DNA from 4 places in the Serratia sp. TSA_130.1 genome. Region 1 is predicted to be linked to each of the others. Evidence: predicted binding sites of a transcription regulator. Region 1 holds the regulator's gene; each other region holds the start of a gene.
The links. Region 1 encodes CRP, which controls carbon source genes, mostly activating them, when cyclic AMP is high. Its sites were predicted from a motif close to ATGTGANNNNNNTCACAT; they were not measured.
Positions count from the first base shown of each region.

Region 2: ACUTQY_RS15355 (PTS sugar transporter subunit IIB) is a predicted target of CRP. The motif match lies at 1,210-1,227, and genes of this name have one in related genera.
Region 3: ACUTQY_RS03805 (sugar transporter) is a predicted target of CRP. The motif match lies at 1,462-1,479, and genes of this name have one in related genera.
Region 4: udp (uridine phosphorylase) is a predicted target of CRP. The motif match lies at 1,499-1,516, and genes of this name have one in related genera.

Region 1 is NZ_JBQZFS010000008.1:45,637-49,301, forward strand. It holds gene ACUTQY_RS21980 (phosphoribulokinase) at 1-775, shown strand, start outside; gene ACUTQY_RS21985 (OsmC family protein) at 814-1,221, opposite strand; gene crp (cAMP-activated global transcriptional regulator CRP) at 1,604-2,236, shown strand; gene ACUTQY_RS21995 (YccS/YhfK family putative transporter) at 2,287-3,665, shown strand, end outside.
Region 2 is NZ_JBQZFS010000003.1:488,401-492,065, forward strand. It holds gene ACUTQY_RS15350 (LysR family transcriptional regulator) at 102-995, shown strand; gene ACUTQY_RS15355 (PTS sugar transporter subunit IIB) at 1,413-1,730, shown strand; gene chbC (PTS N,N'-diacetylchitobiose transporter subunit IIC) at 1,743-3,104, shown strand; gene ACUTQY_RS15365 (glycoside hydrolase family 1 protein) at 3,148-3,665, shown strand, end outside.
Region 3 is NZ_JBQZFS010000001.1:820,236-823,900, reverse strand. It holds gene ACUTQY_RS03815 (aromatic alcohol reductase) at 1-576, shown strand, start outside; gene ACUTQY_RS03810 (aspartyl/asparaginyl beta-hydroxylase domain-containing protein) at 594-1,280, opposite strand; gene ACUTQY_RS03805 (sugar transporter) at 1,541-2,731, shown strand; gene ACUTQY_RS03800 (MFS transporter) at 2,906-3,665, shown strand, end outside.
Region 4 is NZ_JBQZFS010000006.1:266,119-269,783, forward strand. It holds gene metE (5-methyltetrahydropteroyltriglutamate--homocysteine S-methyltransferase) at 1-240, shown strand, start outside; gene ACUTQY_RS20140 (dienelactone hydrolase family protein) at 325-1,152, opposite strand; gene udp (uridine phosphorylase) at 1,640-2,401, shown strand; gene ACUTQY_RS20150 (tyrosine-protein phosphatase) at 2,696-3,478, shown strand; gene ACUTQY_RS20155 (DedA family protein) at 3,558-3,665, shown strand, end outside.

The DNA.
Region 1 (3,665 bases):
CAACATTCGCGCCGCCGAGCTGGAGGGCGACAGCTTCCACCGCTACACCCGGCCGGAAATGGACGCGGCGATCCGCAAGGCGCGCGATCTGGGTAGACACATCAGCTATTTCGGCCCCGAGGCCAACGACTTCGGCCTGCTGCAGCAGAGCTTTATCGAGTACGGCAAAAACGGCACCGGCCGTTCGCGCAAGTACCTGCACACCTACGACGAAGCGGTGCCCTACAATCAGGTGCCGGGCACCTTCACCCCGTGGGAGCCGCTGCCGGCGCCGACCGACGTGCTGTTCTACGAGGGGCTGCACGGCGGTGTGGTCACCGAGCACCATGACGTGGCCAACCACGTCGATCTGCTGGTCGGCGTGGTGCCGATCGTCAACCTGGAGTGGATACAGAAGCTGATCCGCGATACCGGCGAACGCGGCCACTCCCGCGAGGCGGTGATGGATTCGGTGGTGCGTTCGATGGAAGACTACATCAACTACATCACGCCGCAGTTCTCGCGCACCCACATCAACTTCCAGCGCGTACCGACGGTGGATACTTCCAACCCGTTCGCCGCCAAAGCCATTCCCTCACTGGATGAAAGCTTCGTGGTGATCCACTTCCGCGGGCTGGATCAGATTGACTTCCCCTATTTGCTGGCGATGCTGCAGGGCTCGTTTATCTCGCACATCAATACGTTAGTGGTGCCGGGCGGCAAGATGGGGCTGGCGATGGAGCTGATCATGGCGCCGCTGGTACAGCGGCTGCTGGAAGGCAAGAAGATCGAATAAACGCGTTGAGCGCGGCGGCGGGCCGCGCTCCGTCTCGATTACGCCGGCTGGCGGATCTCGAAGCTGTGGGTCACCGTGGCGGCCTTGTTGAGCATCAGCGCCACCGAGCAGTACTTCTCCGCCGACAGGTTCACCGCTCGCTCTACGATTTTGTCGGTCAGATCCTGGCCGGTGACGATGAAGTGCAGGTTGATATGGGTGAACAACCGCGGGGCTTCTGCACGGCGCTCGGAGGTCAGCTTCACCTCGCAGTCGCGCACGTCGTTGCGCCCTTTTTGCAGGATGGACACCACGTCGATCGCGCTGCAGCCACCCACCGACATCAGCACCATCTCCATCGGGCTGGGCGCTTTATCGCCGGCGTTGCCGTCCATCAGCACCTGGTGGCCGGAGGCCGATTCACCCAAAAACGTTAACCCTTCCACCCACTTAACTCTTGCCTGCATTCTGGTCACTCCGGTTGATTTCTTAAAATCAGAGTACGCTTTCGCATAGAAACAGGCAACGTAACCTGATGCTAATCATGCTGAAGCGAGACAACACGAGACACCCGCCTTACTCTGTGCTACAAACAGAGCCGCAATAAATCTTTCCGGGACACTGAATTTCAGGGAAACGCCCAGAGAAAGGCTCCTTTACCGGTATGTTAACAGAATGTAGCTTGCAGCGCTTACGGCAAGTTAATATGCTAGAGCGACAGCGTATTTTTATGACACGCCTCAAAACTTGCCGGTAGCCCTCGCTCATAACTGCGGCTACAGGCGGGTTTTACAGGGAACTCTGACCCCTGTGACACAAGGCAGCGATAACAACAGAGGATAACAGCGAATGGTTCTCGGCAAACCGCAAACAGACCCTACTCTCGAATGGTTCCTGTCTCATTGCCATATCCACAAATATCCATCGAAGAGTACGCTGATTCACCAAGGTGAAAAGGCCGAAACGCTTTACTACATCGTGAAAGGCTCCGTCGCGGTGCTGATCAAGGATGAAGAAGGTAAAGAGATGATCCTGTCCTACCTCAACCAGGGGGATTTCATCGGCGAGCTCGGATTGTTCGAAGAAGGTCAGGAGCGCAGCGCCTGGGTTCGCGCCAAAACCGCCTGTGAAGTGGCCGAAATTTCCTACAAGAAATTCCGCCAGTTGATCCAGGTTAACCCGGACATCCTGATGCGTCTGTCCGCCCAAATGGCGAGCCGCCTGCAGGTCACTTCCGAAAAAGTGGGCAACCTCGCCTTCCTGGACGTCACCGGCCGCATCGCGCAAACCCTGCTGAATCTGGCGAAGCAACCCGACGCCATGACTCACCCGGACGGCATGCAGATCAAGATCACCCGCCAGGAAATCGGCCAGATCGTCGGCTGCTCGCGTGAAACCGTTGGCCGTATTCTGAAAATGCTGGAAGACCAAAACCTGATTTCCGCCCACGGCAAGACCATTGTCGTCTACGGCACCCGTTAATCCCTGAAGAAACGGCGCAATCTGCGCCGTTTTTTTGTCTGCTCTCTGCCATGTGGCGCCGCCTGATTTACCACCCGGAAGTCAACTACGCACTGCGACAAACGCTGGTGTTGTGCCTGCCGGTGCTGTTTGGCCTGCTGATTGGCCAGCTGCAGCTCGGCCTGATGTTCTCTCTGGTGCCCGCCTGCTGCAATATCGCCGGTCTGGACACGCCGCATAGGCGCTTCTTTAAACGGCTGATCGTCGGCGGTGCGCTGTTTGCCCTCAGCAGCCTGCTGCTGCAACAAGCCCTGCTGTGGCACGTGCCGCTGCCGGCGCTGATGCTGGGCCTGGCGCTGCTGCTCGGCGTCACCGGCGAAATCAGCCCGCTGCACGCCCGGCTGTTGCCGGCGGCGCTGGTGGCCGCCATCTTCTCCCTCAGCATGGCCGGCACCGTGCCTCTCTGGCAGGCGCCGCTGCTGTACGCGATCGGCACCGCCTGGTACGGCTTATTCACCTGGTTCTGGTTCCGGCTGTGGAAAGAGCAGCCGATGCGCGAGACGCTGAGCCAGCTCTATCTGGAACTGGCGGACTACTTCGAAGCCAAATACTCGCTGCTGACTCAGCACACCGATCCGCAGACCGCTCTGCCGCCGCTGCTGGTGCGCCAGCAAAAGGTGATGGATCTGATCAGCCTGCTGTACCAACAGCTTAATTTCCTGCCGCACGCCAACAACCTCGATCAAAAGCGTCTGCAACGCGCCTTTCAGGTGGCGATGGATCTGCAGGAGCACATCACCGTCAGCCTGCACTTGCCGGAGGAAGTACAAAAACTGATGGAGCAGAGCCAGGCCGAAGCGATCATTCGCCGCAACGCTCAGGTGATCGCCGGGCGGCTGCGCGTGGTGGCGCACGATATTCTCTACCATCAACATTCGAAGCGCTTTTCCATGACGCACGAACTGGCGGCGCTGGAAAAAATGGCGGCGCAGCATCCCGACAACCCGGTCGGCCAGTTTTGTTACTACCATTTCAGCCGCATTGCCCGCCTGCTGCGCACCCAGCATCCGCTGTACCGCCGCGATTTGATGCCCAGCCAGCATCGCCTGCCGTTTTGGCCGGCGTTGGCCAGCTACCTGTCGTTCAAATCCACGGCGCTGCGCAACGCCGCGCGGCTGGGGGTGACGCTGGCGGTCGGCAGCAGCCTGGGGGCGGTATTCAATCTGCCGAAGCCGTACTGGATACTGCTCACCATCATGCTGGTGAGCCAAAACGGCTATAACGCCACCCGGGTGCGTATTCAGCACCGTGCGCTCGGCACGATCGCCGGTTTGTTGCTGGCGGCCGGGCTGTTGCAGCTGCAATTACCGGAAGCAGAAACACTGAGCATCATGCTGATGATCACGCTGTTGGCCTACCTGGTTTCGCGCAAGAACTACGGGCTGTCGGT
Region 2 (3,665 bases), on a different contig from region 1:
CGATACCTGGTAATGGGTTCGATCGCAATGCTATGTTGTTAGATGACGGATAACTATCCGCTAAAAATTCATCTCACTATTAGATAATTTATATCAATAGCATGAAGAAACCCGAACTGTCCGGCCTGGCGGCCTTCGTGGCTATCGCCAGTGAACGCAGCTTCCGCCGCGCCGCCGCCCGATTGGGCGTGACGCCGCCGACGCTGACCCACACCCTGCGCGAACTTGAAGCGCAGGTGGGCATTCGCCTGCTGAACCGCACCACCCGCAACGTCTCGCCGACAGAGGCCGGAGAGCATCTGCTGGCGCAGCTGGTGCCGGCTTTTACCGACATCGACGCCGCGCTGGAGAGCCTGAATGCGTTTCGCGAAGGTCCACGCGGCCTGGTACGTATCAACGCGCCGCGTTCGGCGATCGATCTCGCCATCGTGCCGCATCTGGGACGGCTGGCCAGCGAATACCCCGGCATTACGCTGGAAGTGGTGGCGGACGAGGGGTTCGCCAACATCGTCGAGCAAGGCTTTGACGCTGGCATCCGGCTCGGCGAGGATCTGCACAACGATATGCGCGCGGTGCGCCTGACGCCGGATCTGCGTTTTGCCATCGTCGCCACGCCGGATTACTTTCAACGGCACGGTGAACCGACGCACCCGCAGGATTTACTGCAGCATCGCTGCATCGGTTGGCGCAAAGCTTCTTCAGGCGAGCGCTACAAATGGGCCTTTCAGCAGGGGGAGCAGCGGTTTTCCGTGGCGGTCAACAGCCCGTTGATACTCGATGACGGCAGGATGATGGTGCAGGCGGCGCTGGCGAACGTCGGCATCGCTTTTGCCATCGAGCAGGAGGTGGAAGAATATCTGGCGAGCGGGCGGCTGCGGCGGGTGCTGGCCGATTGGTGCGCGCCGTTTCCCGGTTTTTACCTCTATTACCCCAACCGCAGAAACCATTCCGTGGCGCTGGCCACGGTGATTGAGTTGCTGCGTCTGCCCACGTAATCCTCTTCACCTGCCATCGCGTTCGGATGGCAGCAGGCGAATCAAGCTTGAACTATTTTTATTCCCTCGCCGTTTGTTCAGACGCAAATAAACCCTTAAATTCTCAGCGAGTTTATAACTTGCTGTTTATAATTGTTATTTGATTATTTATTACGAATATTCTGAGTTTTTATCGGTTATTTGAGAGCCCGGTCACACTATTTTTTTGTGCGAAATGTGAAGAGGGTCAATCCATCAGGTCAATGAGAGACGGTTCTGTCTCCTTCTGGCTTACCGATCCTTTTTTCATGCTCCGTATACTGTCTGTAACCAGGGCAACGTGACGGAAATTTTCATAAGGAATGTGCGTGAAGCAATCGTGATTGCATCTGGCATACAAATAACACCGGGTTTTTTTGATTATCTGAGGTGCTTGGTATGGAAAAGAAAAAAATCTATCTGTTTTGTTCTGCCGGTATGTCCACTTCCCTGTTGGTATCAAAAATGAAGGCACAGGCCGAAAAATATGAAGTACCGGTGATCATCGCCGCCTATCCGGAAGCGCTGGCCGCGGAGAAGGGGGTTGAAGCGGATCTGATCCTGCTGGGGCCGCAGATCGCCTACACCCTGCCGGAAGTGCAGAAACAGTTGCCCAATAAACCTGTTGAAGTCATCGATCCGCTGCTGTACGGCAAGGTCGATGGGCTGGGCGTGCTGAAGGCCGCGGTGGCCGCCATCAAGAAAGCCAACCAATAACAGGAGGCCGCCGTGAATACCCTCATTGCCTCGCTCGAGAAGGTTATCCTGCCTTTCGCCGTAAAAATCGGTAAGCAGCCCCACGTCAACGCCATCAAAAACGGCTTTATCCGCCTGATGCCGCTGACCTTGACCGGGGCGATGTTCGTGTTGATCAACAACGTGTTCCTGAGCTTTGGCGAGGGATCGTTCTTCTATTCGCTGGGCGTGCGATTGGACGCCTCCACCATCGAGACGCTCAATAGCCTGAAGAGTATTGGCGGCAGCGTTTACAACGGTACGTTGGGGATCATGTCCCTGATGACGCCGTTCTTTATCAGCATGGCGCTGGCCGAAGAGCGCAAGGTCGATCCCCTGGCCTCGGCGTTGCTGGCGGTGGCGGCCTTCATGACCGTCACGCCGTTCAACGTCGGCGAGGCCTATGCGGTGGGCGCCAATTGGCTGGGCGGCGCCAACATCATTTCCGGTATGGTGATCGGGCTGGCGGTGGCTGAGATGTTTGCCTTCATCGTGCGGCGCAACTGGGTGATCAGCCTGCCGGACAGCGTGCCGGCTTCGGTGTCGCGCTCCTTCTCGGCGCTGATCCCCGGCTTCATCATCCTCTCCATCATGGGGCTGGTGGCGTTCGCGCTGGCGCACTGGGGCACCAACTTCCACCAGATCATCATGGACGGCATTTCGGCGCCGCTGGCCAAGATGGGCAGCGTAGTGGGCTGGGTATACGTGCTTTTCTCTTCGCTGCTGTGGTTCTTTGGGGTACACGGTTCCATGGCGCTGGCGGCGCTGGACAGCGGCATCATGACGCCTTTCGCGCTGGAAAATGTGGAGCTGTACAATAAATACGGTTCGGTCGAGGCGGCGGTGGCCGCCGGCAAAGAGTTCCACATGTGGGCGAAACCGTTCGTCGACTCTTATATTTACCTCGGCGGCACCGGTTCGACGCTGGGCCTGATCATCGCCATCTTCATCGCCTCGCGCCGCGAAGATTACCGCCAGGTCGCCAAACTGGCGACGCCATCCGGCATTTTCCAGATCAACGAACCTATCCTGTTCGGTTTGCCGGTGATCATGAACCCGGTGATGTTTATTCCGTTCATCCTGGTGCAGCCGGTGCTGACCCTCATCACCTCGCTGGCTTACTACTCCGGGCTGATCCCGCCGATCACTAACATCGCGCCCTGGACCATGCCGGTCGGCCTGGGAGCGTTCTTCAACACCAACGGCAGCATCATGGCCCTGTTGCTGAGCTTGTTCAACCTGGCGGTCGCCACCGTGATTTATCTGCCGTTCGTGGCGATTTCCAACAAGGCGCAAAGCCAGATCGATGCGGCGACGGAAAGCGAAGAAGACATCGCCAAGGCGCTGAAATTCTAACTGTGGAACGGGGCGGCGCGGTCGCCCCGCGAGGGACGCAAATATGGAATATCAATTTGCCGACGGGTTTTGGTGGGGCAGCGCCACCTCCGCGCCGCAGTCTGAAGGTGCGGCAGCGCGGGACGGCAAGAGCCGCAATATCTTCGATTATTGGTACGAGATCGCGCCCGAGCGCTTTCACGATCGGGTGGGGCCGGCCGAGGCCTCGACCTTTTACGACCATTTCCGCACCGATATCGGGCTGCTCAAAACGCTGGGCCACAATACCTTCAGAACCTCGATCTCGTGGTCACGGCTGATCCCGGACGGGGACGGCGAGGTGAACCCGCTGGCGGCGGCATTCTACAACGCGATGATCGACGAGCTGTTGGCGCAGGGCATCACCCCGTTTATCAATCTCTACCACTTCGATATGCCGCTGTGCATGCAGCAGCGCGGCGGCTGGGAAAGCCGGGCGGTGATCGACGCCTATGCGCGTTACGCCGACATCTGCTTCGGCCTGTTTGGCGATCGGGTTACCCACTGGTTCACCTTCAACGAGCCGATCGTGCCGGTAGAGGC
Region 3 (3,665 bases), on a different contig from region 1:
TACTTCCCGTGGCAGTTCGGCGTGGACTACGATGTCGTCGGTAAAGGCAGCGGGCAGCCGGTGTGGGATGAACAGCTTGAGGTGCGTCACCTGCTGCGCGCGCAGAGCGCAACGGAGTGGGTGATTGTTTCCACGGGCATTTTCACCAGCTACCTGTTTGACTCGGTTTTTGGCGTGGTGGATGCGGAACGCAAAACCGTGCGCGCGCTGGGTGACTGGCAGTATGCGGTGACGCTGACCACTCCCGAGGACATTGGCCGGCTGACGGCCGCGATTTTTTTCCATCGGCCCGCGTTTCGCAACCAGGTGGTCTATATCGCCGGGGATACGCTGACCTACCGTGAGCTTGCCGATCTTATGCAGGCGCACTGGGGCGTGGAGGTCAACAGAGTCCTGTTGGACAAAGAGCGGCTGCAGGCGGAGGTGCGGAATCATCCGCATGACGTCGGCGCGAAATACCGGTTGGCTTTCGCCCGACCCGACGGCGTGGCCTGGGATAAGGCGAACACCTTCAATGCGCGCCAGGGCATGGCCGCCACCACCGCCGGCCAGTGGCTGGCTTCTCAGGGTGGTTAATCGCCTGTGCGCCGCAGTCAGAACTGGCGCTGCATCCAGCGCACGTTCAGCCGCACCAGCGCGATGATGGCTCTGGAGAGCAGCCGCAGCCCGCCGGGCATGTCGCGGCGGCGAATGTCCAGCAGCAGCACGGTGCGCACCTGCGGGCTGTCGTTCCATACCTCGTGCTCGAAGGTATCGTCCCACAGCATGAACTCCCCTTCGCGCAGCCGGTATTCGCGGCCATCCACCTTCAGCACCGCCGCCGGCGCGCCGTCGGCGCGTTTGGGCATGTCCAGCACCAGATAGCCGCGCAGAATGCCGCGGAACGGGCCGCGATGGGGCGGCACCTGTTTGCCGGGCGCCAGGAAGGAGAGCGACGCGGACAGCACGTCCGGCGAGGAGGCGATCAGCGCCGCCAGCGTCGGGCAGCGTGCCAGGTTGCGGGGGATGGGCTGGCCATAGGCCTTCATGATGAACATGCGCCAGTCGCGCGCGTCGTTGGCGGAGATGGACGCCTGCTGGCTCATGATCTCGTGGAAGCGCGGGATATTGTGCAGATCGTGGGCGACCGTCAGCGCCTCTTCGCGGATCTGCCGCCATTGGGCGGTAAAGCGTTCGGCGTCGGGGAAGAGGGCCGCGCTGTCGAGCACCGGCTGGCCCTGGATGCGGCGATCGTAAACATTGCGCAGGGCAAGTACGGACCAATCATAAATCGCGGACATCATAATGACCTCGCCTCAGGAAACGCCAAAGGGACACTGCGCGGGTCTTCGGCGCGGCGCGTGGACGGCCGGGGAAGAGCGGCAGGAAAAATTGGTACGCTTCAATAGATTAGCACAGCATTTTGGCAACCGTGCGTCGGTGAGCGTGTCGATGGGCGGTGAAAAAAACCACACAATTAAAATGTGACGCGTATCGCATTTAGCGGGCCGGTTGGTTAAAATATCGCGACTTGCCCGCACCTGTCCGGATTTTTTTTACCATGGAACACGCTCCCGTTTCCCGCTCAACCGCCTGGTTGCGCGTGGTCATCCTCGCCGTCTCGGCCTTTATATTCAACACCACCGAGTTTATTCCGGTCGGTCTGCTGAGCGATATCGCCGCCAGCTTTTCGATGCAAACCGAACAGGTCGGCTTGATCATTACCATTTACGCCTGGATCGTCGCCGCCGCCTCGCTGGCGTGCATGCTGCTGACCAGCAAGATCGAGCGCCGCAAACTGTTGATCGGCGTGTTCATGCTGTTTATCGCCAGCCACATACTGACCGCCGTGGCCTGGAACTTTACCACGCTGGTTATCTCGCGCGCCGGCGTGGCGCTGGCGCACTCGGTGTTCTGGTCGATCACCGCCTCGCTGGCGATCCGCGTGGCGCCGCCGGGCAAGAAAGCCCAGGCGCTGAGCCTGCTGGCGGGCGGCACCGCGCTGGCGATGGTGCTCGGGTTGCCGCTCGGGCGGGTGGTGGGGCAGTTGCTCGGCTGGCGCATGACCTTTATCGGCATCGCGGTGTGCGCCACCCTGGCGCTGGTGCTGCTGTGGCGCCTGTTGCCGGTGCTGAAAAGCGAGCACTCCGGTTCGCTGGCCAGCGTGCCGCTGCTGTTCAAGCGCCCGGCGCTGATGGCGCTTTACATGCTGACCATCATTGTGGTGACGGCGCACTTCACCGCCTACAGCTACATCGAGCCGTTTATCCAGACCGTGGCCGGGCTGTCGGAGAACTTCACCACGCTGATGCTGTTGCTGTTCGGCGCCGCCGGCATCGTCGGCAGCCTGCTGTTCAGCCGCTACAGCGAGCGTTTTCCTTCCGGCTTCTTTATCGGCGCCATTACGCTGCTGGCCTTGAGCCTGCTGCTGCTGTTGCCGGCCGCCGGCAGCGAAAGCCATCTGACGGTGCTGTGCATCTTTTGGGGCATGGCGATCATGGCGATCGGCCTGTCGATGCAGGCCAGGGTTTTGAGCCTGGCGCCGGACGCCACCGACGTGGCGATGGCGATCTTCTCCGGCCTGTACAACTTCGGCATCGGCAGCGGCGCGCTGCTGGGCAATCAGGTGAGCCTGCATCTGGGCATGGGCAACATCGGCTTCGTCGCCGCGCCGCTGGCGCTGATCGCCCTCGGCTGGTGCTTGCTGAGCGCCTACCGCAGCGAACGGCTGCAGCACCACCACAGCCGTTAACCTGCCGATTCGGGATGCCGCTGCGGCATCCCGCGCTACATTTTCCTGCTATAAAACAGGCTGCTGCAGCGTTTTATGCTTAACTTTTTTTCATAGTCTGCTAATTAAAAATTTAACTCCGACGCCGCTTCGCTAGCATAGAAAGTCATCAAAAATGTTAATGCGAGGTTAACGGTGAGTGACTCTGTAGCGGCGTCGCCGATCCATGCGCGGGATTTGGCGGCCAGAATCGACGCCTTGCCCGCGTCGGCCGGCCTGTGGCGCTTTATCATTCTGCTGTCGCTGGGCGGCTTTTTCGAACTCTACGATCTGTTCCAGACCGGCTATATCAGCACCGGCCTTATCGCCGACGGCATTTTCCACACCGGCGCGCAGGGCGTCTTCGGCGTGTCGGATCAGGCGGCCTTCGCCTCCGCCACCTTTCTCGGCCTGTTCGTCGGCGCCAGCCTGCTGAGCCCGTACGCCGATCGCTTCGGCCGGCGCGCCACCTTCATGTTCGCCCTGATCTGGTATGGCGCCTTCTCGCTGCTGCTGGCGTTTCAACAGCAGGCGGAGTGGGTGATCTTTCTGCGCTTTCTGGTGGGCGTCGGGCTCGGCATTGAGCTGGTGACCATCGATACCTACCTGACGGAGTGGGTGCCCGCGCATCTGCGCACCCGGGCTTTCGCCTTCGCGTTCTTCGTGCAGTTCCTGTCGGTGCCGGCGGTGGCGCTGATGTCCTGGTGGCTGGTGCCGCAGACGATTTGGGGCCTGAGCGGCTGGCGCTACGTGGTGATCGCCGGCGCGCTGGCTTCGCTGGTGATTTGGCTGGTGCGCAAGGGGCTGCCGGAGTCGCCGCGCTGGCTGGTGCAGCAGCGGCGCTATGCGCAGGCCCGGCAGGTGATGCGGGATATGGAGCGGCGCTGCGGCGTGGCAGCCACGGACTTCCCGTCGC
Region 4 (3,665 bases), on a different contig from region 1:
GCCTTCAAAGAGTTCGAATACCCGAACGAAATCGGGCCGGGCGTCTACGATATCCACTCGCCGAACGTGCCGAGCGTGGAATGGATCGAAGCGCTGCTGCGTAAAGCGGCGCAGAACATCCCGGCGGAACGCCTGTGGGTCAACCCCGATTGCGGCCTGAAAACTCGCGGTTGGCCTGAAACCCGGCAGTCGCTGGCCAACATGGTATTGGCGGCGCAGCGCCTGCGCGAGCACGCGTGATGCCGTGCGGCGGGTAAACCGCCGCAGATAGATTTACTGGTGTGATGATTGGGCGCTTCGGCGCCCTTTTTTATGCGAGGGGGATTACTTGACGCCGTGCTGGGCGAACCACGCCAGCATGCGCTGCCAGCCGTCTTCCGCCGCTTCGGCGTTGTAGCTGGGGCGATAGTCGGCGTTGAATGCGTGCCCGACGCCAGGATACACCACGATTTCGGCATCGGCGTTGGCGGCGCGGATCGCCTGACGCATGTTTTCCACCGTATCCAGCGGAATGCCGCTGTCCTGCCCGCCATACAGCCCCAGCACTGGCGTTGACAAGTGCGTGGCGATATCGACCGGATGCTTCGGCGAATTCAGCGTTTTTTCACCCACCAGTTTGCCGTACCAGGCGACGGCCGCTTTTAACTGCGGGTTGTGCGCCGCGTACAGCCAGGTAATGCGGCCGCCCCAGCAAAAACCGGTGATCGCCAGCTTGCCGGCGTCGCCGCCGTGGCGGATAGCCCAGTGCGCGGCGTGATCCAGATCCGACAGCACCTGACGATCCGGCACCTTGGTCACCAGCTGCTGGAACAGCTCGCCGATATCGGTGTAGTCGTTGGCGTCGCCCTGGCGGAAATAGAGCTCGGGAGCAATCGCCAGATAGCCCTGTTTGGCCAGACGGCGGCACAGATCCTGAATATGTTCATGGACGCCGAAGATTTCCTGCACCACCAGCACGATGGGGAAGGGGCCGTTGTGGTCGGCGGGTTTGGCGACGTAGGCCGGCAGCGCGTCTCCCTGGGAAGGAATAGTCGTTTGCCCGGCGTGAATGCCCTGTTCATCGGTGATAATCGCGGAGGCGGCTACCGGCGCGGCGGCCGGGGCGAATCCTCCCTGAGCCTGTTCTAATGTCATCACATGTTCGGTTTTCATTGCGGTCTCCGTGCAATAGAAAAAAGCGCTGAGATTAACTATAGGAAAGATTACCCATTATTGGCGCCGCGTGGCGCACTTTCGGACAAGTCGATAAAAAACGGCTAATTATCTGGCTTTACGGCATTTTTAAGCGCTTTTTATCATGTTATTACGCGTTTTGGCCCGCGTAAGTGCCATAAGGTGCGTTAGAGGGCTTTTTTGTCCCTAAGCAACCGATAAGATGGGGGTATTTCGAATTGATGAGCTAAATAGTTTCAGCCGGCAATCAACGGGCAGGGAGCGGCAAGGTTTGTCGGCTAGACTGAGGTTTAGCGGTGCGTTCTGGATGCCTTATAGTGCTTTTTTGTGATAAAAATCACAAAAAATATGTAGCATGTAATTTGTTTCTCTTTTCATAGTGACTATCGTCACGAAATTAAGCGGCGATTTTCAGTAGAGTGCTTTTTTGTTCCTCCCAATAAACATGATCCATGAGGAGTCTCGTATGTCTCAGTCTGATGTTTTTCATCTCGGCCTCACCAAGAACGATTTACAAGGGGCCCAGCTTGCCATCGTGCCGGGCGATCCGCAGCGCGTAGAGAAAATTGCCAAGCTGATGGAAAATCCGGTGCATCTGGCCTCCCATCGTGAATTCACCACCTGGCGCGCAGAGCTGGATGGCAAGGCGGTGATCGTCTGCTCCACCGGCATCGGCGGCCCGTCTACCTCTATCGCGGTGGAAGAGCTGGCGCAGCTGGGCATCCGCACCTTCCTGCGTATCGGCACCACCGGCGCCATTCAGGCGAACATCAACGTCGGCGACGTACTGGTGACTACGGCAGCGGTACGCCTCGACGGCGCCAGCCTGCACTTTGCGCCGATGGAGTTCCCGGCGGTCGCGGACTTCGCCTGCACCACCGCGCTGGTGGAAGCGGCCAAAGCCAGCGGCGCCACCACCCACATTGGCGTGACGGCTTCTTCCGATACCTTCTATCCGGGCCAGGAACGTTACGATACCTACTCTGGCCGCGTGGTCAGCCGTTTCAAAGGCTCGATGGAAGAATGGCAGGCGATGGGCGTGATGAACTATGAAATGGAATCCGCCACGCTGCTGACCATGTGCGCCAGCCAGGGCCTGCGCGCCGGCATGGTGGCCGGGGTGATCGTTAACCGCACCCAGCAAGAGATCCCGAACGCCGAGACCATGAAAAACACCGAAAGCAAAGCGGTGCAGATCGTGGTGGACGCCGCCCGCCGTCTGCTGTAATCACCTTCCCTCAACGGGCCGCCGACGCGGTCCGTTGAGATTGATGACAAACCTCATGCCATTGCCCGGTTTGCAGAAAGCAGCGGATAACAAACAGGGAAAATCAATTCATTGATTTTCGGCGGATAACCACAAAGGAGGAAAAACCGCGTTTTTTCCTCCTTTGTCAACGGAGTGAACGGGCCGCCGACGCGGTCCGTTTTTCCATTCGCGGCTAATCTGTTACGGTGATACTCCTCAGCGCTGCGCCGATGGCTGCCGCGCGTTGTCAGAACAAAAACAACGAGGACGTTTATGACCGCCCAGATCCTGCTTCATCCTTCGCTTGCGCCGCTCGACGGCGGCATTAACTTCCGTGACTTCGGCGGCAACGGCGTGGCCGACGGGCGCCGCATCAAACGCGGCCTGCTGTTCCGCTCCGGTTCTCTCGAGCGGCTGACGGAAAACGACTGCACTTTCCTCGCTGGGGTGCCGGTGCGTTCGGTGCTGGACTACCGCGATGCCGACGAAGTGCATGCCAAACCGGATATTCTGTGGAATGGCGCCGACTATCACCACGTGCCGGCCAACCCGCTGAGCAGCGAAGTCAACGCCAACCTGGAAAAGCTCACCAACGAAACGCTGGCCGCTTTCGACGCCCGGGCGTTCATGCTGGAGCTGTATCGCCGCCTGCCGTTCGGCAATGCGGCCTATCAGCGGTTGGCGCAGCTGTTGAGCAACCCCGGCGGCGGCGCGATCGTGCAACACTGCGCGGTCGGCAAGGATCGCACCGGGGTCGGTTCGGCGCTGGTGCTGTTCGCGCTGGGGGCCGACGAAGCGACGGTGCTGGAAGACTATCTGCTGACCGAAACCACGCTGGCCGCTTTCCGCGAGCAGATGCTGGATCAGCTGTCTATCAAGTTGAATGCGGCGGCGCTGGAGCAATTCGCCTACGTGCTCAGCGCGCGCGAGGAGTTCCTGATGACGGCGCTGGGCTGCATCCGCCAACAATACGGCTCCACCGACCGCTGGCTGGAAGCGGAATACGGCCTGGGCGCGGCCCAGCGCGAAGTGCTGCGGGCGTTCTACCTCGAGTAAATTGCCGCGTGTTTAGCCGGGGTTTAACTCGCCCCGGCTTATCCTAGGCGGCGAACCATCGCGTATCAGGAGCCCTGCATTGAGCCTCAATGACGTTATTAACTGGGTCAGCGACGTCGTGCGTCAGCACGAAGGCTGGGCCATTCCCATCATCTTCTTCCTGGCGTTCGGCGAGTCGCTGGCGTTT